One region of the Vallitalea sediminicola genome, then DNA from elsewhere that is predicted to be linked to it. Evidence: riboswitches for the same ligand, from Rfam matches in the RefSeq annotation. Region 1 holds a riboswitch; the other holds the start of a gene.
What was found. Region 1 has a riboswitch for glycine ahead of gcvT (glycine cleavage system aminomethyltransferase GcvT). Riboswitches for the same ligand answer to the same signal wherever they lie in the genome.
Positions count from the first base shown of each region.

Region 1 (17,151 bases):
TACTAGTTCCTAATTCTTTCGCTATATCTTTAATTGTTATTTCTTTTTTCTTTCTTATAAGCTTTAATATTCTAGCTCTATTAGTTTCTTTGATTATCTGCTGATTTATTGTATCAAGCAATAACATATAACCACCATCTTTATCCTCTTATTTTCTATTACATGATTATAACATAATTCACTAATCTTAAGATAAATTAAATCATTGCTATAAAACCAGCAATGATTTAGTTATATTTATCACTTACAATATTATAAAAGCTGTCTACCTTTGATCTAATTATGAATTGTATATATAATCATTAACTATAGTTTCTAATAATTCTTGGCGACCGGATTCATTAACTATTTGATCATTCTCAAGAGCATAATCTGCTAATTCTTTCAGTCCTACTTTACCATCAACAATCTCTTTTCCTATCCCTTGTGTATAACTTTTGTATCTCTTTTCAACATATTCTTCTAGCGCATTATCTTCATATAGTTTAACTGCTGCTAATAGACCTTTTGCAAAATTATCCATTCCAGCAATATATCCATATAATAGATCATCCAACTCAAATGAACCTCTTCTTAACTTAGAATCGAAATTCAATCCTCCAGGTGCAATACCTCCGTTTTTAAGCACTTCATACATAGCTAAAGTACTGTCATAAATATTAGTTGGGAATTGATCTGTATCCCATCCAAGTAATATATCTCCTTGATTAGCATCAATGCTTCCAAGAGCATCATTAATTCTACAAGTGTGAAGTTCATGTTGGAATGTATGTCCTGCCAATGTTGCATGATTAGCTTCTATATTCATCTTGAAATATCCATCTAAATTATATTTTCTTAAGAAAGCAAGTACTGTAGCTGTATCAAAATCATATTGATGTTTTGTTGGTTCTTTTGGTTTAGGCTCAATTAAAAATTGTCCAGTAAATCCTATTTCTTTGGCATAATCAACAGCCATTTTTAAGAATCTAGCTAAGTTATCAAGTTCTAATCCCATATCAGTATTAAGTAATGTTTCGTATCCTTCACGTCCACCCCAGAAAACATAATTTTCTGCACCAAGGCGTTTTGCTACCTCAAGCATCTTTTTAACTTTTGCAGCACAATAAGCAAATACATCAGCATTACATGAAGTAGCAGCTCCATGTACGAATCTTGGATGACTAAACATATTGGATGTAGCCCATAATAATTTTATACCTGTTTCTTGTTGAAGCTTTTCTAGATAATCAACCATTTCATCAAGATTATCTAATGTTTCTTGTAAAGTTTTTCCTTCTGGTGCTACATCTATATCATGGAAACAATAATACTCCATGCCAAGAATCTGCATTAATTCAAAACCAGCTTTTGCTCTCTCTTTAGCAAGCTCCATACCCTCTAATCCATCCCAAGGTCTTACGTATGTTCCTAATCCAAATGGGTCAGAACCATTGGCTGCTAGAGTATGCCAGTAACTCATCGCAAAACGAAGATGCTCTTTCATTGGTTTACCAGCAACAACTTCATCCTTATTATAATACTTGAATGATAATGGATTCTTAGATTTTGGTCCTTCATATTTAACACTCTTCACATTAAAATAGCTCATTTTCATTTCTCCTTTTTATTGTTTTTAAAATGGTTTTAAAAAGTTTATAAAAAAATATTAAATTAAATTGTTCTTTGAATTAAATAAATTATAGCATATAGCAAAAACTTTTTCAAGTCATTTTAAAAAGTTTATATAGGATTATTATTATGCTATAATAACCCCATTGTTTTACTTAATCACTTTCACTAAAATCCTAATTCCTTATCCACAATCAATACTTTTAATCTATCTTCATCTTTTTGTCCCTGTATAACAGTTAGATAGTTACATATTCTTTCACTAGAAGTACAATCCACACATTTTTTCAAGTAAACACAAGGTGGTTTGTACCCTGCTCTTATTGCATTATTATTGGCTGATATATTCTTAGCTCTATCAACTGCTTCATCCAGAGTATCCACTACTTTATTAGCTCCAATAACTATGATTACATTATCCGGTCCATACATTAGCGAAGCAACTCTATTACCACTATGATCAATATTCACAATTTGTCCATCCATTGAAATGGCATTACTTCCACAAATATACCATTCTGTCGTAAGGGATTTCTTTTTTAACTCCTTAATTTGTTCTTCATTTTTTGCTGATGCCTTATCTATAACTTCATTTCCTCTATTACTCAGTTGATTAATAACATCAATTTGTTCTAGAGTCGTGGAATGTCCAATTCCAACCGAACACTTTGATGGTATCAATTCTAATATTCTTTGGTTCGTTTCTTCTACTGTATTATAAAATTCTGCCTTTATATTTCTTTGCTTAAAATTATCAATGATTACTTGTTTTGTTACATTGTCCATTTTAACCTTCCTCCTAGCATTATTTTATAAAGCTTATACCAACTTTTTAGTTATTAGATTATTAACTATTACTTCAACTGATTTATTAATAAAAGAATTCGCCTCCTATTCATCTATCCAATTATCATTATATAAGTAACAGAAAATTATATCTTCCCACTTCCCGTTAATCATCATATAATTTTTTATTAAATTACTTCCAACAAAACCTACTTTTCTCATAACGTTACCACTTTTTTCATTACTTGTACTGTAGCCTCCGCTAATTCTCATAAGATTAAGCTCTCTAAGCACATAATCTGCACCTAATTTAACAGCTTCTGTCATATATCCTTTGCCTTGTTCATCTTCGTCCATACTATATCCAATTTCACATGAACACATAGGTTTTTTCATAATAGATTCAAAGTTCAATACCCCAATAACTCTTTTATTATCTTCTTTCTCGAAGATAAATAATCTTAGTGCCTTGTTCTCTTTGGCATCTTTCAAACTTTTTTCAATCAATCTTTTCCAACGCTCTTTTTTTAGATAGCTATCATTATGCATGGGTTCAAATGGAGTCAAGTATTCTTTGTTTCTCAAGTGATAATTATATACTTCATCAATGTCATCATTTTCAGCCAATCTAAGTATTATTCTGTCACTTGCTATGTACGGTTTTCTATACATTACTACTTTCGCCTCCTTACATTCAATTATAACATATCTACCTTAAATGTGATATAAAAACAAATATTGTATTAATATTACTTTTTTTATTATAATTATCAATATGTTAAGAGACAATAATGTTATAGTAAAAAGGAACTACTCATAATACATTTTATCAAAGGTAGCCTAGTAAGATATTAAACAGAATATCTTATTGGCACTGATTACCAGAAAAATGTATTATGAGACAGCCCCTTTTTATTGGTTAATTATTTCAATAAAGCTTCAGGATCATAATATTCTATATTTAACCCTGTTGCTACATTTTCATAAGTTACCTTTCCATCATAAGTGTTAAGACCTAATAACAGTCTCTTATCCTCAAGCAAAGCTTCTTTAACACCTTTATTAGCGATTTTTACAAGGTATGGTAAAGTTACACCTGTTAGAGCATAAGTAGAAGTTCTAGGAACAGCTCCTGGCATATTAGCTACACTATAGTGGATAACCCCATATCTTTCATAACATGGATTGTCATGAGTTGTTATATGGTCTATAGTTTCTATTGAACCACCTTGGTCAATTGCTACATCAACAATAACAGAACCTTTCTTCATTGTTTTGACCATGTCTTCTTTTACTATTTTAGGCGCTTTTGCACCTTTAACAAGCACTGCACCAATTAATAAATCAGCTCTTTTAACCATTTGACTGATATTATAATCATTACAGATAAGTGTTGAAACTCTTCCACCAAATATATCATCTAATTGTGCAAGACGATGAGCATTGATATCAAGTATTGTAACTCTCGCACCAAGACCTAAAGCCATTTTTGCTGCATTAGTACCAACGATTCCTCCACCTATAATAACAACTTCTGCTGGTAAAACTCCAGGTACGCCACCAAGTAAAACACCCATTCCACCATTATATTTTTGAAGTAGATGTGCACCAACTTGAGTTGACATTCTCCCTGCAACTTCACTCATAGGAACAAGTAATGGTAGAGAACCATCTTTTTCTTCAACCGTTTCATAAGCTATACCAGTAACTTTTTTTCTAAGTAAAGCTTTAGTAAGAGGCTCATTAGGAGCAAGATGAAGATATGTATAAAGTGTTTGACCTTCTCTAAATAGATCATATTCACATTCTAAAGGCTCTTTCACTTTTACTATAATATCTGCTGTATCAAAGATATCAGTATTTTTTTCTTTTATAATCCCGCCTGCTTCAACATATTCTTCGTCGTTAATACCACTACCTAGACCTGCCTTTTTTTCTACATATACAGTATGACCATTTTTTACTAGATCACTTACACCTGCTGGAGTTAATCCTACTCTGTTTTCATTGTTTTTAATTTCCTTTAATACACCTATAATCATAAATTTCCTCCTCCTTAAAATAATTTATATATACTATATAGTATTAGCTGTAATCGGTATTAGCTAATTACTATATATTACCAACAGAATACTCAAGATAATTTCCCTTTAGATGTCTCCATAGATGGAATAATTGAGTGTGTATTCTTAACTGTAGATAGTACTACATTCGTCTTAGTCTTTTTAACACCTTGGATAGCTTTTATTTTATTCAACAGTTGTTCTAGAGCATATGTATCCTTAGTAATAATCTTTAATGAATAATCATATTCCCCTGCTATATATAAACAATCAAGTATTTCATCTGTTTCCATAACGTAGTTAATGAAATCATCAGTATACTTAGGTCTGTCAATTGCGATAAACATGATAGCCGTTAATCTTTTATTCAGATAAGTAGGATTGATTATCGTTGTATATTGATCTATGATACCACCTGATTCAAGTTTTTTTAGTCTATCACTTACGGCTGATATAGATAAATTAATCTGCGAGCTTATCTCCGAAACAGTAGATCTTGCATTTTGTTGCAATAGTCTTAAAATACTAATATCAATCGAATCCATATAGCCCTCTTTTCTAATAATATAATTGGCAACAACTCTTTTATGCATCCTATACTAAAATATAATATATTCATGTAATACAAACTCTATTAGTAATTTTTAAGTTTAATTAGTATTTTCAACAAAACAATTCTTGTATTTCTGTATTTATGCCTAAATTTTTATTATGTAAAATGTCTTATACTGTCAGTATATACTATGACAAACTATTTTTATATATTTTTGATTTAATTCAGTAATATTTTTTGTAATTCAAATGTTCACCTTTAATATTTTTTACCATTTTTTCGTTTTACTAATTTATATATATATTGATAAAAAAATAACTAAGTAACATGCGTTGTATATGTAAACTAATTATAATATAAGTCAAAAAATACATCTATTAATTATTATTAATCAATAGATGTATTTTCTTTTATTTAATAAAGCTTTATCTAATTATTGCCTAACATTATTCTTGGGCATTATGTGTATTCCCCTATTTTCAGTATCTAGAGCAGCTTCGTGTATTGCTTCTCCTAGAGTTGGATGAGCATGGATTGTTTTGATGATATCCTTAGTTTTTAGTTTATTTTGTATGGCTAAAGCACCTTCATGTATTAAATCAGATCCATGAGGTCCTAATATGTGCATACCTAATATAATATCATCTTCTTCACTGGCGATAATCTTAACAAATCCTTCATCTTCTCCTAGAGCCATAGCTTTCCCATTAGCTGAAAACATGAATTTACCAATTTTAACATTAATATTTTCTTCTTTCGCTTGTTGTTCTGTAATACCTACACAAGCAATCTCTGGAAATACAAATATACAGCTTGGTACTACTTCTGAACTTTCATCTGTACCTACTCCCATTATATGATTGACTACTTCAATTCCTTGATGGGAAGCTGCATGTGCAAGCATGATTTTACCATTCACATCGCCTATGGCATATATCCCTTTTACAGACGTCTGATAATTATCATCAACTTTGATACCTTTACTGTCATAATCAATAGCTGTTTCCCTTAATCCTATATTTCCCAGATTAGGTCTTCTACCCACAGCAACCAATACCTTATCTGCCTCTACTATCTTTTCTTTGTTTTTACTTTCGTAACATACTTGCAGTTTATTGTCCTCACTAATAATCTTAGTGACTTTTGAATTAGTCATAATATCAATTTTTTTTCTTTTTGCCATAGATTTAAAACGTTTTGAAATACCTATATCTACACCACTTAAAATATTTGGTAAAAATTCTATAACAGAAACTTGTGACCCAAAAGCGTTGAAGATACTGGCAAATTCCATGCCAACAACACCACCACCGATAATCACTAATTTTTCTGGTATTTTTTCACACTCCAACATTTCTTTGGTCGTATAAACATTTTCTTCATCAATTCCTTCAATAGGAGGTTTAACAGGCATTGAACCAGTAGCTATTATTATATTTTTCCCTTTGACAATCTCTTTATCGCCATTTGTTGTAATGATTTCAACAGTCTGCTGATCTTTTATTACACCTATTCCATTAATAACTTGAATACAGTTATCCTTCAATAACTTTTCAACGCCGCTGACTAATTTTTCTACTATATCGTTTTTTCTTTTAAGTACGTTCTTATAATTAATATTATAGCCTTCTAAGTCTATACCAAACTCTTCACTTTTACCTAATGTATTTATTATCTCAGCATTTCTATATAGAGCTTTTGTAGGTATGCACCCTCTATTAAGACAAGTTCCACCAAATCTATCCTGCTCTATTATACAAACATCTGCACCAAGCTGAGCAGCTCTTATGGCTGCGACATAACCACCAGGTCCACCACCAATTACAATAATATCTTTCATTCATCCACCTCCCACTTATTTATATTACTTTGTATAACGCAATATTGGTTTTCTAGCTGCTGTAACTTCATCTAGCCTTCTAACATGAGTTTTCAATGGAGCTTTTTTCAATTCTTCTGGATTATTAACGGATTCTTTTTTTATTTTAATCAGAGCTTCAATAAAACCATCAATAGTTTCCTTACTTTCAGTTTCTGTTGGCTCTATCATCAAAGCACTATCTATTATAAGTGGAAAATATATTGTAGGTGGATGATATCCATAATCCATAAGTCTCTTAGCAACATCTAGAGTTGTGACATGCCCTTCATTATCTCCCAGACCTCCTAAGACAAATTCATGTTTGCATACTTCATCAACTGGCAAGATATAATCATCCTTTAATCGTTCCTTCATATAATTGGCATTAAGAACTGCCAATCTACTTGCTTCTCGCAAACCTTCTGCACCCATGGTAAGAATATATGTGTAAGCTTTTACTAACACACCAAAATTACCATAGAAGTTTTTAACTGCTCCTATGGATGTTTCTGTATCATTTTTAAGGGTAAAACTGTCTCCTTCTTTTTCAACCATTGGCATAGGTAGGAATGGAACCAATTCTTCTACAACACCAACGGGTCCACTACCTGGACCTCCTCCACCATGAGGCGCAGAAAATGTTTTATGTAAATTCAGATGTACAATATCAAACCCCATATCTCCAGGACGTGTGATTCCCATATTTGCGTTCATATTAGCACCATCATAATATAATAGTCCGCCAACTTCATGAACTAACTCTGATATCTCTATGATATCCTTTTCAAACAGACCCAAAGTATTAGGATTAGTAAGCATAAGCCCTGCAACATCTGCATCCAATACTTCTTTTAGTGCTTTGATATCTACAATTCCCTTATCATTTGATTTAATCTCAACAGGAGTAAAACCTGCCATATTGGTACTTGCTGGATTAGTACCATGTGCAGAATCAGGAATAATAATTTTTTTCTTGTTATAATTCCCCTTATAATTATGATATGCCTTAACTATCATAAGACCTGTTAATTCGCCCTGTGCACCTGCAGCAGGTTGTAATGATACTCTTGACATACCTGTTATTTCTTGTAGACTTTCTTGTAGATTATACATTAGCTCTAATGACCCCTGAACTGTACTTTCTGGCTGTAGGGGATGAACTTCTGTAAAACCATCAAGAGAAGCCATATCTTCATTAATCTTCGGATTATATTTCATAGTACAAGAACCAAGAGGATAAAATCCAGTGTCCACACCAAAATTCTTATTAGATAATAACGTAAAATGACGTATTACATCTACTTCACTTACTTGTGGTAACTGGGCATCTTCTTTTCTAAGAAAATTTGCTGGAATAAGTTCCTCTATGCTAGTAGTAGGTACATCACACTCTGGAAGGCTATAACTTTTTCTGCCATCTTTTGAAACTTCAAAAATCAGTTTATCGTATTCTTTCATTTATATCGCCTCCATTATGTTTACTAAATCATCTATCTGATTTTTTGTTCTTTTTTCAGTTACACATAGGAGTATATCATCTTCATGATTATCATAATCTTTACCTAATTCGTAGCCACCAAGGATATTATTATGTAAAAGTTCTTTATTAACTATTTCAGGTTCTATACTACTCTTAACTACAAACTCCATAAAAAATGGTTTATTGAACTTAAGCTCATATTTACTGGATTTATTAATGAGTTCAGCTGCATAATGAGCTTTTTGCAGACAATTATTAGCTACTTCTTTTAATCCTTCTTTACCAAGAGTACTAAGATATATAGCCGCAGTCAGAGCGTTCAGACCTTGATTGGATGTAATATTTGAAGTTGCTTTATCACGTCTTATATGTTGCTCTCTAGCTTGTAGAGTTAATACAAATCCTCTCTTTCCATCGACATCTTCTGCTTGACCTACTATTCTACCTGGAAGTTTTCTCATTAATTTTTTTGTGCAAGCAATAAATCCTAAGTATGGACCACCGAAATTAAGTGGATTCCCTAGACTTTGTCCTTCGCCAATAACTATATCAGCACCAGATTCACCTGGACTTTTTAAAATAGCTAGTGAAATTGGCTCAGCATTAATCATTAATAGCCCTTTGGAATCATGAGTAATTTTTTCAACTTCGCTTACATCTTCTATAATTCCAAAAAAGTTAGGATTTTGAACAATGACGCCTGCAACCTCTTTATTCATTTTATTTCTTAAATCATCTATATCAGTAACTCCATCATTTTCTTCTATTTCTATAAGCTCTATTCCTTTAAATTTTGTATAAGTCTCTAGAACTTTTCTTGTGCCTGGACTCACAGTCTTAGAAACAGCAATTTTATTTCTCCTTGTGCTGGCACAAGCCATAAGTGCTCCCTCAGCTGTAGCTGTAGAACCGTCATATAATGAAGCATTGGCAACATCCATACCTGTTAATTCGCATATCATACTTTGATATTCAAAAATAGCCTGCAATGTGCCTTGACTGATTTCAGGTTGATATGGAGTGTAAGATGTATAGAATTCTGAGCGAGATGTTATATGTTTAATGATAGATGGAATATAGTGGTCATAAGCTCCTGCTCCTAAAAAACATACTAGATCATCTACCCCTTTATTACTATTAGCAATCTTCTTTATATAACTGCTAACTTCTAATTCACTCATTGGTTTCCCGATACTTAATAATTCCTTTAATCTTATCTTTTCAGGTATATCATTAAATAAATCATCTATACTTTCTACCCCAATAACCTCTAACATACTCTCTATATCTTCTTCTGTATGTGGCAAATATGGAAACATAAATTATATACCTCCTATCATATTAGTTTTTATTCTTTGCAAAAATCATTGTATTCTTCTGCATTCATTAGATTATCTATTTCTGTTTTATCCGCTAATTCAATTTTACAGATAAAGTTAGAATATGGATCAGCATTAATTGATTCAGGCTCATCTTCCAAGTCTTCATTAATCTCAACTACTGTTCCCCCAACAGGCATATAGATATCCGAAGCCGCTTTTACAGATTCAACAACACTAAACGCATCTTCCTTAGCGAATTCATCATCTATTTCAGGTAATTCCACATAAACTATTTGCCCCATAGCATGTTGTGCATAATCAGATACACCTACTATTGCAGTATCTCCATCCACTTTAACCCATTCATGATTTTTTGTGTAATAATAATCTTCCATAATCTTCATTATTAATTCCTCCTAAATTTATTATTTTTCATCTTATTTGATATAACCTATAAAGGTTAATTTTTGGATCTTGCTAATTTATATTCAACTTATTTAGAATAATTTTTCTTATAGAATTTTTTACTTACTACTTTAGCTGGTACTTGTTTTTTCCTAATCCTAACATTAACATCTGTACCCATTTTTGTATAATCCATATCAATTAAACCAAGAGCTACAGTTTTTCCTACTGATGGTGATTGATAACCAGTAGTGACAACCCCTATCTTTTCACCTTCTGGAGATAAAATATCATAACCATGTCTAGCTATGCCTTTTCCAAGTAATTCTATTCCAACGAGCTTTCTTGATAGTCCCTGTTCTTTTTGTTTCACTAGTACATCTTTCCCTATGAAATCTGTATCTAATTTAACAAAATATCCTAATGAAGCTTCTAGAGGAGTAATATCTTTATCGATTTCATTTCCATACAGAGGTAACGCAACCTCAAATCTAAGAGTATCTCTGCAACCTAATCCAGCAGGTTTTAATCCATCATCTTTCCCAGCTTCCATTATTTCTTCCCATATATTTACTATATTTTCTAGAGAAGTATATATTTCAAAACCATCTTCTCCAGTATATCCTGTTCTAGATACAATACATTTATTATTATTGACTATTACATTCTCATTGAATCTAAAAAATGTAATTGATGATAAATCAGTATCTGTCAATTTTTGAAGTATTTCTTGCGCTTTTGGTCCTTGCAGTGCAACTTCTGCTATATCATCACTTATGTTTTTAACCTCAACATTAAATGAACCTTTCTGCTCTACCATCCAATTGAAATCTTTTTCTATATTGCTTGCATTAATTACAAGAAGATAATCTGTGTCAGTATATTTATAGACCAACAAGTCATCAACAACACCACCGTTTTCATAACACATAAGCGCATACATAACTCCATTATCGGTAATAACTGATATATCATTGGTAACTAGATTCTGTATGTATTTTTCTGCTTCTTCTCCCTTGACTGTAACTTCACCCATATGACTTACATCAAACATTCCTGCATTTTTTCTCACAGCATTATGCTCTTCAAGAATACTCTCATAATATAATGGAAGTTCAAACCCTGCAAAATCCACTATATTTCCATTATATTTTTTATGAGTATCGTATAAAGCTGTTCTCTTACTTTGTTCCATATGTAAACCTCCCTTATTTATATATTGAACTTTAACATCCATGCACCCATATTAATAAGTTCAATATATTTTTCTTGATTTCATAAATTGAATAGAACTAAATATATTAGTGTATATAGCTAACAGTCCATCAGATAGTATAATTAAATAATAAAAAAGGATAAGAGAGCATTTTAATATAAATGCCGTCTTATCCTGTATTTTTACCTGAGAGATTCTATCATATAAGATATTGCTCCTTCGGTGCTTTCAAAAAGCTTTCCAGAATACCCATCCAATTACGATCCTTTTGCCTGAAAGATTCCATAGAAATATGGCATATTTCTAAGTTGCTTCTTCGGCTCCTCAATGGTATCTCTCGCAATTTTCACATAGGATTCATTATTCAATTATTCTTAAATGATATTATACACTAATATATATGTTAATGAGTATTATAAGTTACCACTCATCATTTATAATTTCATATTAATGTATTATCACAAATATTTCAAGTGTTTTTGTAAAATATGTTAATAAATATTGATAAAAATAAATTATTGATATCTAATCATTAATCATAAAAGTGATTATACCAAAACTTTCATCTTTCATTCTATCAAAGCTTTCTTGTGCATTAGTTGTTTCAATAAGGTCAAGAGAATAGCAGTATTCTGTTATACCTGATAAATCCATCTTGAAATTTGTCTCCCATGTATTATTCATAATCCATGAGTACACATCTCTCTTGTTATTCTTTTCCTTATTATCACATAGAACTATTTGATGATGTTTCAATTCTCCCATATATATAAGCGGTGTATCTTTTGTTTGGATTAAAATAGTGTTCTTGTCTGATTCATATATCAAACCATTATCCACAAGATAATACTCCATACAAGTACCTGGAATCTGGTCTATACCTGGTCTCATAACAGCATCACTTTTATCAATATACTTTGTTGCGTCAAGATTATCAAGTGTCAATGGTAGATATATACTTTCAATATCTGTAGATAATGTTTTAGCTATTTTGTATTTAAACTCTAATTTTGGTAATGTATTATATAATTTGATGACCACTGAGCTAAAATAAGTACCTTCCAATTCATAAATAAGTTCAATGATTGTAAAAATCTCACCATTATCAATAATCTTAATATCAGTTAATTCTCCTATATGTTTTTCTGCATGAAGTCCTCGTACATTTCTACCTAAAAGTCTTCTTTCTTCATAGACATCCGTTTTGACTGGTGTCCTTTCATATATAGGAGTAAAGAATGCACTATCTCCTTCTTTTAACATCTCTACTTGGTCCACCTTATTATAAAAAGAAGTAACTCCTTTACCTATTTCATAAGATATTTTGAAGTAATCATTTTCTATTCCATAAGGAATTTTATAACTTGTTGTATCATAATCATTAACAATATCTTTTACTCTCTCTGCTCCTACATAAGCTACTCTTGTATTAACGATCTCTTTTTGATGTACTTCTTCATAGCTATAGATTTTTTCTTCATTTGCTTCAAAAGTATCCACAAAGCTAATTAAAACACCTCTTGGATGTGAAGAAGTCTGAGCTTTAATTTCCTCTCCTGTTGATTCAGAAATAACTTTTACTCCTTCGTATTTCCACACTTCAATATAGAATTCTACAACATTTTCACAACTTCTATTAGATGGATTTATTGCTTTTATTTTACCACTCAAATCATAATAACGAAGCTTATCACCTTTTTTATGAGTAATTCGATTAAGATTTTTAGCTGATGCCTCATGTGCTTTTGATGCATAGCTTATATTTCTAATATCTAGATTTTGCACCATAGTATCATAAGGATTCGTAATTGTAGAAGAATGACCCCAAGTATGTTCAGCAAATAGCAACATATTATCTTCTGCTTCTTTTACTAATTTGTCGTTACTTATCTTTCCATCTTCATCTAATCTATCACATAAATTGTACATTCTTTGTGCTTCCTTATAATGCTTCACTGCATAAGGAGTACTTCCTACTCCATTAGCCCACCAATCAGTTAAATCCCCTGTGTATACTGGCGCATCTTTTACCTCATCTTTAATTTTATCATAAAATTCTTGAACAGTTACCATCTCTAATTTAATCTCATCACCATAAACCTCGTTAAAGTCTTTTATAGTTCTAATAATATCTGTGTTTGGTGGAGCATTATCACTAAATACACCCGATACACATGTAGGGATGAAATCATAATCATATCCATTTTCAACGCATTGTTCAAGATAATTTACTATATTATTTTTAAGTGCATCAATATGATTCTGAGGCTGACTTTTACCAAAATAATTTTCTGTCATGAAATTTATGTTTTTATTATAAATTATACCTAGCGCATTACCCAAATTGTAATGTTCTCCACTGTATACCAATAATTTTTTACCTTCCTTATTTTCCCAATAATAAGGTTTTTGGTTTTGATAAAGAGGATACATTCCATGATGAGTATGAATGTTAGTAAATAGAAATTCAATATTGTTATCTAATAATACATCAAATGTTCCTAGGGAAATTCCATTGACATCTGCATTCATAGCTACTTTTACATCTATATCCTGTTCTCTAAATATATCAACCATTTGCTTTGTTCTTTTTTTAAGTACTTTCTTATCAACTAGGTCATTAAAATTAAGATACGTAGCAGATAATCCAATATTATTGGATTTAATCAAATCATATAAATCGTTTTTTTCTTGTTCTGTAGCTTCTTCCAAGAATCTTTCTACACAATAATATGTTTCACAATTCCATTTGAAGTCTTTATCGATTGTTCCGTTTTTATAGCCTTCTTTAATAGTTTTTACTGCTGTTTTGATATAATCAACATGAGTATAGATAATTCTTTCTTGTAAATCAGTATAACCTATATCAGTATGTGAATGATGAATGATATACATAGTCCATTTTCTATCTAGCATATTATAAAAGCCTCCTTAGTATTGTTCCAATATATTACTTCCAAATAATGATATACCAATCTTTCAATAAAATATTGTTTAATCTTGTTTATTTTTTGTTTTATTTTGTCTTGTTTCTTTACATTTTATCCTGATTTTTTTATAAATATTTTGTCATCGTTTTACTTTTTTGTCAAAACAACATATATAATTAGAAATTGGTAATACTTATTATATGATTAGATAAAATAATTAATCGAGGAAGTGATTAAATGGATTTAACTGATTCTTTATGTTGTCCTGTCTGCAATTCTACTAAGTTAATGGCAAAACATACAGCTACTTTCACCTATTCATATAAAATAGGAACTGCTAATAATACTGTAAAGGATAATGATAGAAATCTCTCTTTTGAATTTGATAGTAGAGAAAATGGCGAGTCTATTCAATACATCCAATGTGAAAATTGCGGTACTAAATTCCCCTGTGATTTTAATCTTAGTCCTGACGAATTTGACTTTACCATACTACAAAAAGCAATACGTTCTGACCAAACTAGAAAACCAGAGTTTTTAGGATAGGAGTTTAATATGAAATTATCAAAAAACCTAACAAAAAATATAGATACGATTAATAAACTCCTACCTATTAAAAAAAGTTTTGATATTATTGGAAGAGATCTTATTTTTGGCAAAACAAAGGGTTATCTTATTTTCATTGATGGATTTGCTAAAGACGACATTATGTTATGGTTACTTGAAAACCTTCAGAATCTGCCTACAAAAGATACAACCATCAATGATTTGAATTTATGGATTTCCAGTCATATAGGATATATAGAAGTTGAAACATTCAATGATTACAATACACTTCAAAATTCTGTCTTATCAGGAGCAGTTGGACTTCTATTAGAAAATCAATCTGAAGGAATAATAATTGATGCTAGAACTTATCCCGCTAGAGGTCCTGAAGAACCAGATCTTGAAAAAGTAACTAGAGGTTCTCGTGACGGACTAGTAGAGACTATTATTTTTAATACAGCATTAATAAGGCGCAGAGTAAGAGATGCCAGATTAATCTTTGAAATGACAACAATCGGAAAACGTTCCAAAACAGATGTATCAATTGGTTATATAGCAGATTTGGTTGATGATGAACTACTTGATGATCTTCATAAAAAGATTGATAATATTCAAGTTGAGTCCCTTATAATGGCTGAAAAATCTCTGGAAGAACTTCTAATAAAGAAAAAATGGTATAATCCTATGCCCCAAGTACGTTTTACAGAACGACCGGATGTGGTTTCAGCTCATTTACTTGAAGGTCATATTGCCATTATAGTAGATACATCACCAAGTGTAATATTGCTACCTACCACTTTTTTTCATTTTACTCAGCATTCAGAAGACTACTATCAAAATCCTTTAGTGGGAACTTATATAAGATGGGTAAGGTTTTTATCCATTTTCATAGCTATGGTACTATCACCCCTTTGGCTTTTGATGGCACTGAATCCATCTTATCTACCTGAAGCATTAAAATTTATTGGTCCAGAAGAAGTTGGTAACATTCCTTTATTTATTCAATTTATCATACTAGAAATAGGTTTGGATATGCTAAGGATTGCTTCAATCCATACACCTAATACTCTATCTACTTCACTTGGTATCATAGGTGGACTAATTCTTAGCCAATTCGCTGTAGATGTAGGTTGGTTTATTCCAGAAACCATATTGTATATGGCAATTGTAGGTATTTGCACTTTTGCTTCTCCAAGTATTGAATTCGCACTGGCGATACGATTATTCAGATTATTCTTATTGCTGTTGACTGGTCTATTTAATGTTTATGGATTTTTTGCAGGTATTATAATCATACTTATCATTATTGGAACTACTAAAACCTTTAGTGGTATGCGTTATACATGGCCTCTTATCCCCTTCAACGGAAAAGCTCTTTCTAATGTATTACTGCGAAAACCTATAATTGAAATCAAAAGAAACAGCAAAAAATATAAAGATAATCATAAATCAAAATAAAAGTAATATTAGTATACTAATATTACTTTTATTTTATCTCTTTATTCACCTGCTAATGCCTCTACAACTAAAGGAAGATGATTATAAGACGCAGGTTCTCTGTTAAAATTCTTGTAAAATTTTATATTATGGAATCCTAGTTGCTCAAGATATGATATTAATTGTTTTTTTAATAAGGGGTACAGGTAGATTTCATTTGATATTATTTCTCCTGTATCTTTTATTGTTAATCTAGTCTCAAAAATCAATCTTTCATCTCTAATCTGTTCAGAATAGAACCTTTCAAATTTTATATATTCATTTTCTATGATTGGCAATTCTTTAATGCATTTATCTAAGATAAACTGATAATTCAATATCTGAATCAAAATCTTTCCATTTACTTTTAGAACAGCTTTCATATTCCTGATAGCATTAAATATTTCCTCCTCATTAGTTAAGTGAACTAATGTATTACCAAAACAAGTAACTATATCAAAACTGTTACTTTCAAAACTGTGTTCTATTTTCAACATATTCATAACCTGAAAAGATATATTATCGTTTTTGAAATTGCTAGCTGCATATTTAATCATCTCTGAGTTTAGGTCTATTCCAACAACCTTGACACCTTTTTCACCAATTGTTCCAGCCATATGTCCTGTAGCACAGCCAATATCCAATAACTTGCATGTAGAATACTCTGAAATACTACCCAACACATAGTTAACCATACTTTCTTTCATAGGAAATATATTATCATAAGACTTAGAAATACTTTCATAAAAACTCATATTATCCCCCCTACTCTTCTAGATTGTTCCAATAGGATTTTAATTCTTCATATCCAATCAATGATTGAACCTTGTTTTCGCCACGTATAGAACCATTAAGCCTAGCTATAGATAGTTCAATACCCATCAAATCATCTCTCTCAACAC
Region 1 is NZ_BTPT01000059.1:68,280-85,430, reverse strand. Features, by position in the region: gene ACX6CF_RS20985 (ROK family transcriptional regulator) at 1-127, opposite strand, end outside; gene xylA (xylose isomerase) at 281-1,591, opposite strand; gene ACX6CF_RS20975 (lactate utilization protein) at 1,780-2,397, opposite strand; gene ACX6CF_RS20970 (GNAT family N-acetyltransferase) at 2,503-3,069, opposite strand; gene ald (alanine dehydrogenase) at 3,321-4,439, opposite strand; gene ACX6CF_RS20960 (Lrp/AsnC family transcriptional regulator) at 4,532-5,005, opposite strand; gene lpdA (dihydrolipoyl dehydrogenase) at 5,447-6,853, opposite strand; gene gcvPB (aminomethyl-transferring glycine dehydrogenase subunit GcvPB) at 6,878-8,332, opposite strand; gene gcvPA (aminomethyl-transferring glycine dehydrogenase subunit GcvPA) at 8,333-9,673, opposite strand; gene gcvH (glycine cleavage system protein GcvH) at 9,703-10,080, opposite strand; gene gcvT (glycine cleavage system aminomethyltransferase GcvT) at 10,170-11,276, opposite strand; glycine riboswitch at 11,468-11,545, opposite strand; glycine riboswitch at 11,548-11,647, opposite strand; gene ACX6CF_RS20930 (glycoside hydrolase family 38 N-terminal domain-containing protein) at 11,823-14,213, opposite strand; gene ACX6CF_RS20925 (hypothetical protein) at 14,465-14,773, shown strand; gene ACX6CF_RS20920 (spore germination protein) at 14,783-16,231, shown strand; gene ACX6CF_RS20915 (class I SAM-dependent methyltransferase) at 16,273-17,004, opposite strand; gene ACX6CF_RS20910 (DUF4363 family protein) at 17,015-17,151, opposite strand, start outside.

Region 2 (17,151 bases), on a different contig from region 1:
CGATACTGATATTGGTAATTTAGAGTATTATATTGATGATGAAAAAATAACTATAAAAATTGATAACAAAGAAGAATGGTCAAAGAAAATTGATGATATAGAATGGTCATCTGAAAAAGTAATTTATTTAAATTAAAGAGGAACTATAAACAAATTAGATTAAAAAAGGTGGCTGTTAAAATACTTATTAGTATTCTAAAACAGTCCCTTATTTTAAATATATACGTAGGAGAATAGATTAAAATGGAAGATTTTGAAGCAATCTGGAACATATATTGCGATTCATTTCCAGAGAATGAACGTAGAAGTTTAAAACAGCAGATGGATATAATGAAAGAGGATAAATATAGTTGGTATCCTGTAAAAGATAATAATATAATTGTAGGATTTTATACAACTTGGGATCTAAGTGATTTCGTTTACATCGAGCATTTAGCTTTTGACAAGAATAGTAGAGGAAAGGGTTATGGAAGTAATATAATCAGAGAAATCATAGATAATAACAATAAAATAATATTAGAAGTCGAAGAACCAAATACACATGAAGCTAAAAAAAGAATAGACTTCTATACACGATTAGGATTGATACTTAATAACTATGATTATGTTCAGCCAGCTTATGATAAGAATAAAAAAAGCGTACCTCTACTTATCATGTCATATCCCTCTAAGATCAGTGAGGAAGAATTTAAGAGAATAAGGAATGAATTATATAAAAAAGTCTATAAAGTAGAAGGTATTATTCAATAACAGATCATATTATTATAGATTCCTTTTATCTATATTTCAGGAATATCAATAATATTACAAAGCAAAAAATATACTAACATATAATAAGAAAAATGTCACATTAAAATTATTAGTTTTTTTATATAATAACAATTAATATTTAAGTGCTTTTACAAAACAACTAATATTTATTTGCATTTTACTAAAAATAGAACAATAAATAGTTGATTGCAAAATATGTTGAATTAATTGAACAATAGCAAATTAAGTGATATAATAAATATAGAATATATAATTAATACTAGTATATTAATTTAATATTATGAATTTATTGGAGGGTGTTAAAAAATGAAAGGCAGATTAAAAAGTACATTAATTTACGCTTTATTTTTTGGAGGAATTTGGGGTATCGCAGAAGCAACACTTGGTTATCTATTGAATTTGAGTACTATTGGTATTAGTGGCTGTATTATGTTTCCTATAGGTTATTGTATTTTACGTAAAGCTTATAAGCAAAGTAATAATATTTCAGTGATATTCTATTCAAGTTTGATAGCTGGTATTATTAAACTAGTCAATTTATTAATGCCTATTTCACATCCAGTGAAAGTTATTAATCCAGCATTTGCTATTATTTTAGAAGGCTTAAGTGTAATGGCATTAGTAACATGGAGTGTTAAGAAAAACAAGGAGATTGGACTAACTAGTGCACTATTTGCAGGTTTTTCTTGGAGAATTATATATTTTATAGATGCTATTATTCTATTTAATATTGGTATTCCATCTAGAATGATTAGTAAAGGTCCACAAGAATATTTATTGAAATTCTTAATAATCAATAACTTGGTTAATGCCTTCATCATAATGTTAATTGCTAAAGCAGAGAAAAGAGGTAAGATATTAAATATTTCTGAACGTACTGTAAGACCTATTACAGCTGTATGTTCTCTTGTATTAGCTATCGGTGTTCAATTATTGATGACATACATAAAAACCATAGCTTAATTAATATTTAGTAGTTGTTAAAAATTTTATATTTACAAAATAAGAAATGCTGTTATAATATGTATGTAAAAGTAAATATGTTCGGATGAAGATTGCGGAAGATTATCAACCGCTATTGGACGAACCTCTGGAGAGACTCTTTAATGAGCACCGAAGGGGAAAACTAATTAATAATTAGTGAAACTCTCAGGTAAAAGGACAGAGGATATATTCACGATAGAATATATTTTTGTAACCAGAGGTCAAATCATATGATTTGGCTTTTCTTATTTTCAAGCCATGGAATCATACCATTGGCTTTTTTTATTGCAAGGAGATACTATATTTTCCTATACTAAGACATAAATTATTAAAGACGGAGGATTTCTAATGGATACAATGATTGAAATATTTAAAAGAATCGACAGCGTGGTATGGGGGCCCCCATTACTTATATTGTTGGTTGGAACAGGATTATATCTTACCATTAGACTTGGACTAATACAGGTTTTTAAACTACCTTTAGCACTTAAATATCTATTTGGCAAGGATCAAGATAATAAAGCTGAGGGAGATGTATCGAGTTTTGCAGCATTATGCACTGCTTTAGCAGCGACTATAGGTACAGGTAATATTGTTGGAGTTGCAACAGCTATGAAAGCAGGAGGTCCAGGAGCACTTTTCTGGATGTGGATTGCTGCATTTTTTGGAATGGCAACTAAATATGCTGAATCCTTATTGGCAGTAAAATATAGAGTGATTGATAAAAATGGTCAGATGTCAGGTGGACCTATGTATTATATAGAAAAAGGTTTAGGTAATAAATTTCTTGCTAAGCTTTTTGCGATATTTGGTATTGGGGTTGCATTCTTCGGCATAGGGACATTTACACAGATCAATTCTATTACAACTGCTGTGAAAATCACTTTTAATGTTCCAATTGTAGTGACGGCAGTTGTATTGACATTGTTAGTGACTTTCGTTACATTAGGTGGAATAAAAAGTATCTCAGGTGTATGTGAATTTATAGTTCCTATAATGGCTGTTTTATACATAATTGCTTCTCTTACAATAATTATATATAATATAAAATCTGTACCAAGTGCCGTTTCATTGATTATAAATAGTGCGTTTACACCTATGGCTGCTGCTGGTGGATTCTTAGGGACAACAGTAATGAAGGCTATTCAGAATGGAATTTCAAGAGGTGTATTTTCCAACGAATCAGGACTTGGTTCTGCTCCAATAGCGGCTGCTGCGGCTAAGACTAATTCATGTGTTAAACAAGGGTTAATATCTATGACGGGTACTTTTTTTGATACTATCATAATATGTACCATGACAGGTATAGCATTAGTTATGACAGGTGCTTTTAAGTCAGAATTTGCTGGAGCCGAAATGACTAACTTGGCATTTAAACAAGGATTACCTATAGCTGGTGGAGAATTCATTGTAACTATAGGACTTATATTCTTTGCATTTACAACAATTCTTGGATGGAATTATTATGGAGAAAGATGTACAGAATATCTATTTGGAGTTAAAGGCATTGTACCATACAAATTAATATTTATAGGATTAGTTGGAGTAGGGGCTTTCCTAAAATTAGACTTGATATGGGTTATAGCTGATATTGTAAACGGATTAATGGCTATACCTAACCTTATTGGAATTATTGGTCTAAGTGGAGTCATATCATTTGAGACTAAACAATATTTTAAAACTCTTAAGGAAGAGAAATATAGATAGATAAAATTAAATATAGAGTAATAATTATAATAAAAGCTTATGATGTTAATAATCCATAAGCTTTTTAGATTGTTTGATAAAGGACAATATTGTGCAATAAAGAACAAGATTATCTTCTAGTATCTAAAGTTAACGTATGATATTATCTAATAAAATAACAATTATTTATAAACTTATCTTCAAATTCCTTCTACATTAATAATAAAAAAAAAAAAAAAATATTCCTTCTTTATTTTTTTGGTTAGATAGATTATTACATGAATATTTAATCTATTAAATATATTCATATGGCAATAGGTTTAACTAGAATTGGCTAGATTAATACCCATTAGTGACAAAAGAAATAAAAAAATAGGAGGAAGAATTATCATGAAGAAATTTCACAATCTTATGACTCTAATTATTGCGGTTCTATTACTTTTTACAACAATCACAAGTACTAGTACGCAGGCACAACAGATCAATGAATGGCAGGCTGGAGTAAGTTATAGTGTTGGGGACTTAGTAACTTATAATAGTACAGTTTATGAATGTAGGCAGAATCATACATCATTAGTAGGATGGGAGCCACCTAATGTTCAATCACTATGGCTGGTAACTACAACACCTGATCCAGACCCTAATCCAGACCCGGATCCTAATCCAGACCCAGACCCAGACCCAGATCCAACACCTCCACCAACTGGTAAAAGGATAGTTGCTTATTATCCTGAATGGGGAGTTTATGGAGGACATAATCAATATAAACCATCTGATATTCCATGGGATAAAGTTACTCATATTAATTATGCTTTTGCAGATATCAAAAATGGGGAAATAGCATGTTTTGATCAATGGGCAGCTAAAGAAATGTCATTAGGAGAACCTTGGAATTCTCCTTACAAAGGATGTTTAGGTCAGTTCAAGAAATTGAAGCAGCAATATCCTAATACTAATATTCTTATTTCAGTAGGAGGATGGTCAAGGTCAGCAGAATTTCATAATGTTGCGGCTACGCAGGCTTCAAGAGAGAAGTTCGCTCTTAGTGTAGTTGCCTTTCTAAGAGAATGGAACTTTGACGGTGTTGATATTGATTGGGAATATCCTACATTCTATCGTGCAGGAGATACAGTTGATAATCCTAATGATTTAGGTACACCTTATGCGACTCCAGATGAGAAACAGACTTTTACTTTATTACTACAACAACTTAGAACTACTCTTGATCAAGCAGGTACTACTGATGGAAAATATTATTATGTAACTACTGCTGTAGGTTGCGGTAAAGATAAAATAGACCAGACGGAGCCTAATCTATATGCACAATATGTAGACTTTATCAATGTTATGACCTATGATATGCATGGTGCTTGGGAAGGCATAACAGGTCATCAATCACCAATGTATTTTAATACAAATGCAGAAAATGCTTACAGATCATATTTCCAAACATTATATACTGACCCTGTTCAAGTTGAAGCTAATGTTGAATTAGCTAAGAAATACACAGTACATGAAGCAATGGAGTATCTAAAAACCTTTGGTATACCAGCTGATAAACTAGTTCTAGGTTCACCATTCTATTCAAGAGGATGGGCAAAAGTACAGAACAATGGACCAATAAGCACTTTGCCAGGATTGTATGCAACTTGTTCTGGTACTAATCATACAGGTACTTATGGGGCACATGGTATATGGGATGGTGGAAGATATGCTGGTAATAATCCATACTATGATATGATAAACAAAGAACAAGACAACTCTTTCCAAAAATATCGTGACCCAATTTCAAAAGTTCCATATCTATATAGTGAAAACAAAGGGGAAATGTATACCTACGAGGATGCTGTCTCCTTACAAGAAAAAATAGATTACGTAATTAATAATAACTATGGAGGTATTATATTCTGGGAATTAACTGGTGACCATGTTCCAGCCACTGGCACTAATAAAGGTGGAACTGGCGAATTAGTCAATCTACTTTATAATGGGTTACTTGGACAATAGAATAAATAATTAAAGAATGGTATCAATATTGGTATCATTCTTTTTTTATAAATATTTTCATAAAAAAAACCATCCAAATGTTAAAAAAATGGATGGTTTTTGTTATAATTAATAATAATGACCATATACTACCATGATAAAACAACAGGGGGACAATTATGGGGAAAAAAGTAGTTAAAAGGCAAAGCATTACTACCAAGTATTTTTTGAATTTTATTTTATTGATTATTATACCTGTATTATTAATTAGTTTTCTACTGAATATGGCTTATAAAAATATCTTTGTAAATCACTATTCCGAGATGGTTCTGCAAACAATGGAACAGATGTCTATAAGAATACAGGATGAGTTAAATAATATTTCTTTAAAAGGTGCGATGATAGGAAACGATTCTGAGATTATCGATCTAGTGTCTAAGATGAAACAATCTGAAGCTGAAGGTTATCAGCGTTTAGACTTATCCAATCAAGTCAATTCTAAAATAAATTCATTGTTGAATTGTTCTGATGACATATATTCAGTTATTTTCTTTTATAAAGATGGTGAACATTATTACTTCAAAAGTCCTTTAATAGAAGATGAGAAAACTTTGAGAAAAGAAGCGTGGTATGGTGAAACCATTAAGAATAAAGGTAGAATCATAATGCCAGAAGAAACAAAAGAACTAATTAGTACTGGACTTAGTCAAAAACAATTACTTTTTACTATGAGTCCAGATATCTTAGGTGAACAGAATCAAGTTGAAGTAGTTTGTTTTGTTTTTATGCCCAAGAGTATAGATTCCATATATACCAAATATCAAAATCATAGGATGGGAACAGGATTACTAATAAATAAAGATAATGATATTATCGTATCATCAGATAATAAAATCTCAAAGGAAGATATTAAGGAGTGCGGTGTATTCAATAAAGATTGTGTTAAGAGCAGTTATAATAATATATGGATCAATTATAAAAAGAGTATGATTTATACTTATTCAACTAATAACGATAAATGGTTACTAGTGAATATAATTGATTACAATATGTTAACCAGTGAGATGAATCAGGTAATGATGTATTTTGTTTTAATCTACATAGTCATAATTATTTTATTCATTATTTTTGCTGTTTTCTTTATCAAAGACATAGTTACTCCAATCAAACAATTAATCAGTAAGATGAAAAGTGTGCAAAAGGGGAATTTTGATGAGAAGATTGTTGTAGAAGGTAGTTCAGAAATAGTTGAGATGGGTGAATCTTTCAATAATATGGTATCCGAGATAAATCAATTGATTATTGAAAGGGACATACAAGAAAAGGAGAAAAGAAAGGAAGAAATGAAAGCCTTGCAGGCTCAGATTCAACCTCATTTCATATATAATACATTATCATCAATAAGACTTATGGCAATGATAGCAAAAGTAGATGGAATCAAAAATATGACAGATGCTTTTATGAAACTCCTGTCTGCTATATTTAAACATAATAATTCATTGATTAAGGTAAAAACAGAAATAGAATATCTTGATAATTATCTATACATAATGAAAGTCAGATTTGATGAACTATTCACAGTTGAATATGACATCAGTGAGGAAATAGAATCGTTATATATGATAAAGCTTACATTACAACCTCTTATAGAGAATGCTATCCATCATGGAATTAGTAAAATAGACAGAAAAGGTATCATAAAAGTTAGAGGTTACATAAAGAAAGAATTATTGATTTTTGAAATAGAAGATAATGGGATAGGTATTGAAAAAGAAAGAATATATGACATAATCAATAGTCAAAAAAGTGAAGACAGAAAAAGTTTTAACCATATAGGTGTAAACAATGTAATGCGGAGGATAAAATTGAATCATGGAGAAGGATATGGTATTACAATTGATAGTGAGTATATGAAATATACAAAAGTTACATTAATACTTCCTATAATAAATGAAGGAGGAAAAAGTGATGTATAAAATATTACTTGTAGAGGACGAACCTATTTTCAGATTTGCGTTAAAAACATTGATAGAATGGGAAAAGTACAACATTGATATGAGTTTGGAAGCAGCTAATGGGAAAAAAGCATTGGATATCATAAAAGATAATATGGATATAGATGTTATTATAACAGATATTAATATGCCTGTTATGGATGGATTGAAATTACTGGAAGAATTAAAAAAAATGTCAATCAATCCTGCAGTTATCGTACTCAGTGCATACGATGATTTTCACTTAGTTCGTCAAGCTTTTCAATATGGGGTAACTGATTATATACTTAAGAGAGAAATGGAACCTGAGCAAGTACTAGAATTAGTGCTTACTGTTATAAATAAGCATAAGAAAGTTAAGAAAAATCAAAATCAGATTAAGAAAGACAAAAATAAATTTATAAAGGGTTTATTATTTGACAGAGAAAATTATGATATTGATCAAGATATATCTGAGTATTCAATTAGACTGGTTAATAATAACTTGGCGGTATTGTGTATTCTAATAGATGATTTTCAACAGATTGAAAATAGATATAAAAATAGTATTAAGGATTTTGAGAGAAGTGTTGTAAGAGCAATAGATCAAGTATTGAATAAATTGGAATTCGGAGAAGTACTTCCAATGTCTTCAAAGGAATATATTATCATTCTATCAAGCAAGTCATATAGCCTGTCTAAGATAAACAATGAAATCAATGAAATTTTGGAAGGTGTCAGGCATGTACTTTTTAATGGAGTAAATATTAAGACTAGCATTGGGATTAGTGATATAAAAAGCGGATATGACTATATACCATTTTCTTATACACAAGCAAAAAAAAATGTACAGTTGAGATTTATATTGGGAAAAGGAAAAAATATATTTCCAAAAGATGCTATATATGTAGAAGAAAGTAATAGACATAGCATTATAGGTGAAGAAAAAGAATTATTGAAAGCATTGGACAACCTAAATAAGCAGGTTGCTTTTCAAGAACTAGATAGGATATTTGAGATTATCAGTACGTTCAAGATAAAAAAAATAAATGATATCCTCATACCATATATGGAATTGTTTTTCCTCATTTCACAGTACATAAATGATATAGATACTGATTACAGTCTTCCTAATGAAAAGGTTGATTTTTATGAGCATATAAAGATATATGAAACTGTTGATGAAGTGAATGCATGGATAAAAAGTTTAGTAGAGGATATATTCAATTATCTACAAGAGGATAGATACCTAGGAATAAGTTCATCTAGTAAAAAAGCAAAACAATTCATTGAAAAGCATTATATGGAGAGGATCACATTCAAGAATGTATGTGAGCATGTTCACCTCAGTGAAGCATATTTCAGTAAGATATTTGCTAAAGACCTAAATCTTACATTTACAGAGTATCTAACGAAAAAAAGAATAGAAAAAGCGAAGTTATTATTATCGGATACAGATATGAAGATATATGAGATTTGCTATTCTGTAGGATATGCTAATGTTGAACACTTCAGCAGAACCTTCAAAAAAATTGTGGGTATGAGTCCAAAACAGTATAAAAAGTTATAAATATTGAAATAAAGCACAAAAAAATATCAATAAAAACAATAAATATCATGAAATCCATAAAATATTATTGGCAGATAAAATAATTAGTAAATAATTGCATAAAAGATATCATGAATAGCCTACTATAAATCATTAAAAATTACCAAATAATATTGTAAGATATATATGAAATTACATATAAGGTAATTACTTATATAAACTCAAGGAGGGAATGAAAATGAAATCATTCAAAAGGCTAAGTGTTTTATTATGTTTAACTTTATTGATAAGTATCATTGGGGTAGGATGCCAAAAGAAAGAAGATAACAATGGGGGCAAAGAAGTTTCCAAAGATGTTCAAAAAGAAAACAACGAGGAAACTAATAAGAAACCTGTAACTCTTACTTTTGTACTATGGAATGAAGTTGGTTATGAATATCTTACAGGGATAAACAGCATTAGTGAGGCTTATAAAAAAGATCATCCTAATGTAACTATCAAAGTAGAACAGATACAGCCAACAGAATATGATAATACAATGAAAATAAGAAATTCAGCTAATCAATTACCAGATGTATTCTTGGTAAGAGCGAGTAATCTACTAACATACAAAGAAATAATGGAACCATTAAATGAGCTTGAAGCTACTAAGAATAATAATGTAGCTCTTGATTATGCGCTAGATGGTAACGTTATAGGAATTCCACAAGGAGCATTTAATGAATTTGTTTATTATAGAAAAGATATCTTTGAAAAATATAATCTAGACATTCCTAGAACTTGGGATGAATTCATTAATATTGCCAATACAATCAAGGAAAAAGATGAATACATACCACTATTACTTGGTGGAAAGGATTCTTGGACTACATACCCATTCAATGAATTCATGCCATTGTTACAAGCTGATGATGGAAAATACTGGAGTGATATGGCTTCAAAAGATGAACCATTCAGCAAGGGCGAACCTTTCTATGAAGCATATTCTAAGATTAAAGTACTCTATGATGCAAAAGTATGTGGAAACGATCCACTTGGATATGGTTGGGATCAACAAAAAGCTATGTTCCTAGCAGGTGAAGGTGCAATGTTAGCAGCTGGACAATGGTTTGCTCAAGAATATGACACTATGGGTGGTAACAAAGATGAAGATCTTGGTATATTCGTTCTTCCAGTACGTGAATCAAAAGACGAACCATTGAATGTTATTACAACTGCTGAAGGCTTCATGGGTACTCCAAAAACAAGTAAGCATATTGCTGAAGCAAAAGAATTCATCAACTGGTTTTATATGAGTGAATACTATAAAGAATATGTGGATTACACACAACAATTATCTACTATGAAAGATGTAAGTGCAGACATACCTTTCTTCAACCAAGCATTTAAAGGCGTTGATCTGGAATATGTAGTATATGATGCAGGAAATGAAGAATATAAGAAAATAGCTGATACCATAAGTTTTGATGTAAAAGGTATGGGACAAGATATGTTGGCGGGCGTAGATTTTGAAAAGATGATGAGCGATATGAATAAGAAATGGAAAGATGCAAGAAATAAATAAGTTGCATATAATCTAGAGGGATTCTTTATTTTAATTATAATGACAAAGCTTTGAAAGAAGTTATATTATTTTCTTTCAAAGCTTTATTTGAAACAATAATCGGTGATAACTTTTTACCTTATATAGAGGGGATGGACAGTATATATGTTAACTAATAGAAATAGACAAAAAAATATAATAATTGTAAGTTTCTTAGTTATTCCTACTATCCTATTGGCAGTGTTTGTGATATTTCCTTTGTTCAAACTTTTTCATCTAAGTTTTACTGATTGGGATGGTATGAGCAAGACAATAGGATATGTTGGAGTAGATAATTATGTAGATGTTTTTAAAGACAGTGATGTATGGGTTAGTTTGAGGAACAATGGTACTTATTTTGTGATTCATCTACTATTTATTCCTATAGAAATGTTTATAGCATTTTTATTAGATAAAAGAGTAAGATTTTCTAAGACATTCAAAGGAATAGTTTTCCTGCCATATATAATTAATGGTGTTGCAGTGGCATATATGTTTTCATTTCTTTATAGTTCTCAAGGAGGAGTATTAAACTCAATCCTAGAATTGTTTGGAGCTGCTCCTGTATCATGGATCAGTAATATGAAAACAGTTAATTTCTCATTGGCTGCTGTATCAATTTGGCGTTTCTGCGGTATACACGTCATATTATTTCTAGCAGGTATTCAATCAATTCCGGGAGAGATGTTAGAGGCTGCTAAGGTCGACGGGGCTAATTCGTTCCAATTATTCGTTAAAATAGTTATACCTAACATTAGAACAGTAATTGAGATTATACTATTCTTGAATGTTAGAGGTGCATTAATGATATTTGATATTCCATTTGTAATGACAAGTGGAGGACCGGGAAAATCAAGTACAACTTTTACTCTGTATACAATACAGCAAGCATTCACTTACAGCCATTTTGGTAAAGCGTCAGCCATGGCAGTGGTTTTATTGTTGATGATAGTAGTAATCAGCGTTATACAGAAAAAGGTAATATCAGAGAAGAGGTGATTGGATGAAAAGGAATAACAAATATAAAAGTAAAAGAAACTTGGTTGAAGTATTAAAAATGATTTTTTTCTTAGGTATTACTATAATTGTATTTTTACCTATTATGGTTACTGTTTTTGCTTCTTTCAAAACACAATTTCAGATTGGTTCAGAATTTCCTTTGAAACCTCCTACACAATTTTTCTTGGATAATTTCAAGTTTGTATTTGAGAAAGGAAATGTACTTACAGGACTTAAGAATTCACTTATTCTAGTAACTGTTTCAGTAGTGGTAAATGCAGTATTATCAACTATGATTGCCTATATTTTAAGTCGTTTTGATTTCAAACTTAAAAAAGTGTACTTTTTAATATTTTTAATGGGTATGCTTGTACCAAGTTTCGTTACAGAGATAGCAAGGTTTGGAATTATAACTAAAGTGGGCTTGTATAATACTCTGTTAGCACCAATAGTCATATACATAGGAACGGATTTGATGCAGATATACATCTATCTCCAATTCATGAATCAAATACCTATGAGTATTGATGAAAGTGCAATGATTGATGGAGCTTCATATTTTACCATATACAGGAAAGTCATATTTCCAATGGTAATACCAGCTACTGCCACTTTAGGTATACTTAAGGCAGTTGAAGTAATGAATGATATGTATATTCCTTATTTGTATATGCCATCAGAAAGTAAACGTACGTTGACAACCATGTTGATGAGTTTTGCAAGTCAGAGAAGCGGGGCATGGCCTCAATTAAGTGCCGCAGTAATAATAGTAATGATACCAACAGTTACTCTATACATTGTTTTTCAGAAGTACATATTTGATGGTATTGTTGCTGGAGCTGTAAAAGAATAGGGAGTTAATATAAATCTATTTTTCAAGGAGGAGAAGGTATATGAAAAGAAAAAGAATAAGAGGAACAAAGGTGATGGTATTATCTTTTGTACTCATGTTTTTACAGGTTTTTGGAGTTTTTATGCCAGTATCAGCTAAAGAAGTTATCAATGAGGAAAAACAACAAGAACTGACTGCATCTGGGGTTGCAGAAACTTTGGACAGTAATATGACAACTATCAGTTCTAATCAAATGACTGTCATTATAGATAAGAATTTCCCAAGAGTGGAAAAATATCAAATGACTTCAGGAGAAATAATGTATGGTCAAGAGAGTACATTGGATAGCATCAAAATCAATGGAGTGAATTACAAACCGCAAGTTGATTTTTCCAAAGTAAATGATAATCAAGCCGAGTATACACTTAACATCACTGATATAGATGTGGTTATGACAATCAAGTTGGAAGTAGTAGATAATAAACTATTCTTTGATGTTACTGGTATTATGGAAAATGGAAATACCTTAGCAAAGAATATTGAAATACCTAATCACAGCTTATTAGCTGTACATAGCAATCAAGAAGGTGCAGCTTTTGCAGGGACACGCATGTATAATGCAGTAAGTGGCAGTGGTGACGTTTTTACATCTGTAGAGAACAATGTAGCTGTAGATAATCAACCCCTTAACTATATGTATGCAATTATTAATACTAACCAGTTAGCAGGAACTATATGGACTAACGCATTACCTGATTATAGCAGCGATAGAGATAATGAGCGAATCAAGAAGCAGACTGTAGGAAAAACAGGTTATTACAGTACAGGAATCTGGAGTGCTTCTTGGTTATACAGACCAGACAAAATTGATGAAGTAGAGCCATTACCAAGTGTAAAAGTGATTATTACCGGTAATGCCAATAATGACGATTGTGTTGATTGGCAGGATGGAGCAGTTGCATTTCGTGAAATAATGAACAATCCAAAGTTTAGTGAAAAAGTACCAGATTTATTGATACATAGGATACCATTTAATTTTGCAAGTCAAGCAACCAATCCATTCTTAAAAACTCTAGACGAAACAAAAAGATTATATCTGGCTACTGATGGACTTGGACAGTTTGTAGAGCTTAAGGGCTATCAATCAGAAGGACACGATTCAGCACATCCAGATTATGCAGGACATATTGGTATTCGCCAAGGTGGAGCTTGTGATATGAATACATTGATTGATGAAGGTCATAAATACAATGGATTTTTCGGTGTTCATATATCCGCAACAGGTGCTCACCCTGAGGCTTATGCATTTGACAATGAATTAGTTAACATAAATAAACCAGGTTGGGATTGGTTGGATCCATCATATGATTTTGATAAACCAACAATGAGAAGAGAAGCTACTACCAATAACAGATTGAATAGATTCAGAGCGTTGAAAGAAGAAGTGCCAAACCTTGACTTCATTTACGCTGATGCTTGGTTTGAGAATGGATGGAATGGAAGAAGGCTAGCTAGAGAGATTAATTCACTAGGTTGGGCTATGACTACTGAATTTCCTAATACATTAGAAGAAGATTCTATCTGGTATCACTGGGCTGTAGATTATAATTACGGCGGACAGGATATGAAAGGCTTCAACAGTAAAATAGCCAGATTCATACGTAATCACCAAAAAGATACATGGATTGCACGTAATGAACTTCTTGGTGGGGCAGAAGTAACTGACTACGAAGGATGGCAGGGAAGTAAGAACTTTGACAATGCTATAAAAGTTGTATTTGAGGTTAATATGCCAACGAAATATCTACAACATTTTCCTATAATAGAATGGGAATCTGATACTATTAATTTTACCGACAATGTAAGTGTAAGTAATAAGACAGGAACAAAAATCATTACAAAAGACGGTATCAAGGTTCTAGAAGGAAGTAAATATCTATTACCATGGGACCCAGCTACAGAAGAAAAATTATATCACTATAATAAAAATGGTGGTACTAGTACCTGGAAATTGCCTTTAAGCTATGACGGGCTTGATACAGTCAAGTTATACAAACTTACTGACCAAGGTAGAGAATTAATTGAAGATATTCAAGTTATTCAGGGACAAATAACTATTAATGCAGACCCAGCTACACCATATGTAGTGTATAAGCAAGATGCACAGGTACATGAAAATGTTGATTTTGGGCAAGGAACGCTTATCAAAGACCCTGGATTCAATAATGGTGATTTAGATGATTATACAGTCACTGGAGAAGGAGTGTCAGTGAAACGTAATGATTCTTCACAATACGAATTAGTAATAGAAAATGGTAGTGGTGCAACTATAAGCCAAGAGATTACTGGTTTATCAGAGGGAACATATGCGGCTTCAGTATATGTAGAAGTAAAAGGAAATAGACGTTCATCTATTGGTGTGATGACTAGTGATGGAAATGACAATTCCAACTACACAGATAATTCCATAGCTTATAACTATATCTTGGCTGATTCAAAAAACAATACCAAAATGCAGAGAATGAGAGTATTGTTTGACGTTCAATCAGGTAGTGACTCAGCTACTATATATTTAAAAACAGAAGCAGGTACGGATACAGCCATATTTGATGATTTACGTGTTGTTAAGACAACAAAAGTTGCTAAAGGGGAAGATGTGTATTTTGCAGAGGATTTTGAGAATATAGTTCAAGGGATATATCCATTTGTTAAAGGTTCTGCTGGTGGTGTCAATGATCCAAGAACCCATCTATCTGAACTTAACGCTCCATATACTCAAAAAGGCTGGAACCAAAAAGAGATAGATGATGTAATTAACGGTAACTGGTCACTGAAAGCACACAAGGAATCAGCAGGACTTGTTTATCAGACTATACCTCAAAATCTAAGATTTGCTGAAGGTCAATGTTATGAAGTGACTTTTGTATACGAAACTAATGCTGATGGTGCTTACGAATTTGTAATTGGCGACGGGGAGACACAAATATATACCAAGCCTATAAAATTTGCTGATGAACCTACACAATTCACAAAATCATTCCAAGCATCTAATTCAGGAGATAGCTGGATAGGCATAAAATGTGTTAATGGAAATTCAAGTGATTTCGTCCTTGATGATCTTGTTATAAAAGAAATTGAATATCTACCATCTGAGCCAACTGAGATAACTCCAGTGGATTTAAGTAAAGTATCACAATCTAATATGACTGCCACAGCAACAAGTCAAGAGACTTGGGACCCTGCCTCAAATGCTATTGATGGGGACAAAGGAACTCTATGGCATACAAAATGGGATTTATCAGATTCACTGCCTCAATCAATTACACTAAACCTTAACGATACTTATAGGATCAATAAGGTAGAGATGCAGCCAAGGATTGGTCAATATAACGGAATAATATCCAAGTACAGACTATATGTATCTAATGATGGAATTGATTATATAAAAATAGCAGAAGGGAATTGGGATGTTAATTATGATGCAAAAACAATTACTTTCAATGAAACAGAAGCTAAGTATGTAAAACTTGAAGCCATTGAAGGTTATGGTGGATGGGCAAGTGTTGCTGAACTAGATGTATACAGGAATGAAGTTTCCATAGTAGAGACTGCACCTATAGAAGTTGAAACTGGGGTAGGCTATGCACCAACACTTCCAGTGGATTTACCTACTAGATTAAGTGATGATTCTATCATGGATTTACCTATAGCATGGGATGGTATTGAGAGAGAAAATTATATGAAGGAAGGAACTTTCATTGTAGAGGGTCATGTCAATGGAAGTGAAACCATAGTTACTGCTACAATAATAGTAAAATGACATTTTCATTATGAAAATAGAAGTAGGGGTTGTATTGTAATACAACCCCTACTATCTTATAGAAAGTCTAAAAAAGTTCATTTAATCGTTCTAAGACATTACCACCGCCATTAAGTGAGATACTACCAATTTTTTCGCATATTTTTTCAATATGCTCTAGCTCTTTGAGTTTGTATAGTGTCTTGTTTTCATCCATAAGTTTTGCTGTGTTTAATAAGCTTCTAGTGGAAGCCACTTCTTCTCGTCTTGTTATAACATTGGCTTGAGCTTTTTTCTCAGCTAATAACACAGTATTAAGTATGTCTTTTATATCACCTGGTAGAATTACATCTTTTATGCCGGCATATATGAATTCAATACCCATTTCAGATTCCTTTTCTTTTAATCTTGACAGGACATAATCACCAATTTCTTGTTTCATTTTTAACAGTTCATCCAATTTTATTGTGCCTACATATTCACGTAGTATAAGTTGTACTAGAATGTATATTTGGTTCACGTAATTTTTGATTTCAAGTGTTGCCTTCATAACATCTTTAACTTTGTATTGACAAAAGAAGTTTAATCTTAGCGTCACTTTATCAGCAGTCATTATTTCTTGACCAGTCATATCTAATTGACATTGTCGCATATCTATACTTTGAGCTGTAACGTCAACATATTTAGTCCAATAATAATATCTTCCAGCACCAAGTATTGTCTTGAAAGTATTATTATAGAATAACAATACTTTCTCATATGGCTGTACATGTATTTCAACAAATTTGTCTCTTAATTTTGGATGAAAGATATTTTTGGAATTGAATATATTTGATTCAACATTTTTACTGACTTCAGGTTCCATCATATCTATTACCTTGAATTTATTTTTTTTATGTATATTCCAAAAGGCATACTTACCTGTTTCATATATGTTAGATAATTTTCCATCTATATAATGTAAAACTAATTCGTTATTTTTAACATCTA
Region 2 is NZ_BTPT01000046.1:290-17,440, forward strand. Features, by position in the region: gene ACX6CF_RS18465 (hypothetical protein) at 1-136, shown strand, start outside; gene ACX6CF_RS18470 (GNAT family N-acetyltransferase) at 244-750, shown strand; gene ACX6CF_RS18475 (hypothetical protein) at 1,078-1,734, shown strand; glycine riboswitch at 1,852-1,946, shown strand; gene ACX6CF_RS18480 (alanine/glycine:cation symporter family protein) at 2,104-3,462, shown strand; gene ACX6CF_RS18485 (glycosyl hydrolase family 18 protein) at 3,832-5,448, shown strand; gene ACX6CF_RS18490 (cache domain-containing sensor histidine kinase) at 5,607-7,403, shown strand; gene ACX6CF_RS18495 (response regulator transcription factor) at 7,396-8,970, shown strand; gene ACX6CF_RS18500 (ABC transporter substrate-binding protein) at 9,188-10,513, shown strand; gene ACX6CF_RS18505 (carbohydrate ABC transporter permease) at 10,658-11,530, shown strand; gene ACX6CF_RS18510 (carbohydrate ABC transporter permease) at 11,535-12,383, shown strand; gene ACX6CF_RS18515 (endo-alpha-N-acetylgalactosaminidase family protein) at 12,424-16,182, shown strand; gene ACX6CF_RS18520 (slipin family protein) at 16,250-17,151, opposite strand, start outside.
Region 2: another riboswitch for glycine. It lies ahead of ACX6CF_RS18480 (alanine/glycine:cation symporter family protein); the one in region 1 lies ahead of gcvT (glycine cleavage system aminomethyltransferase GcvT).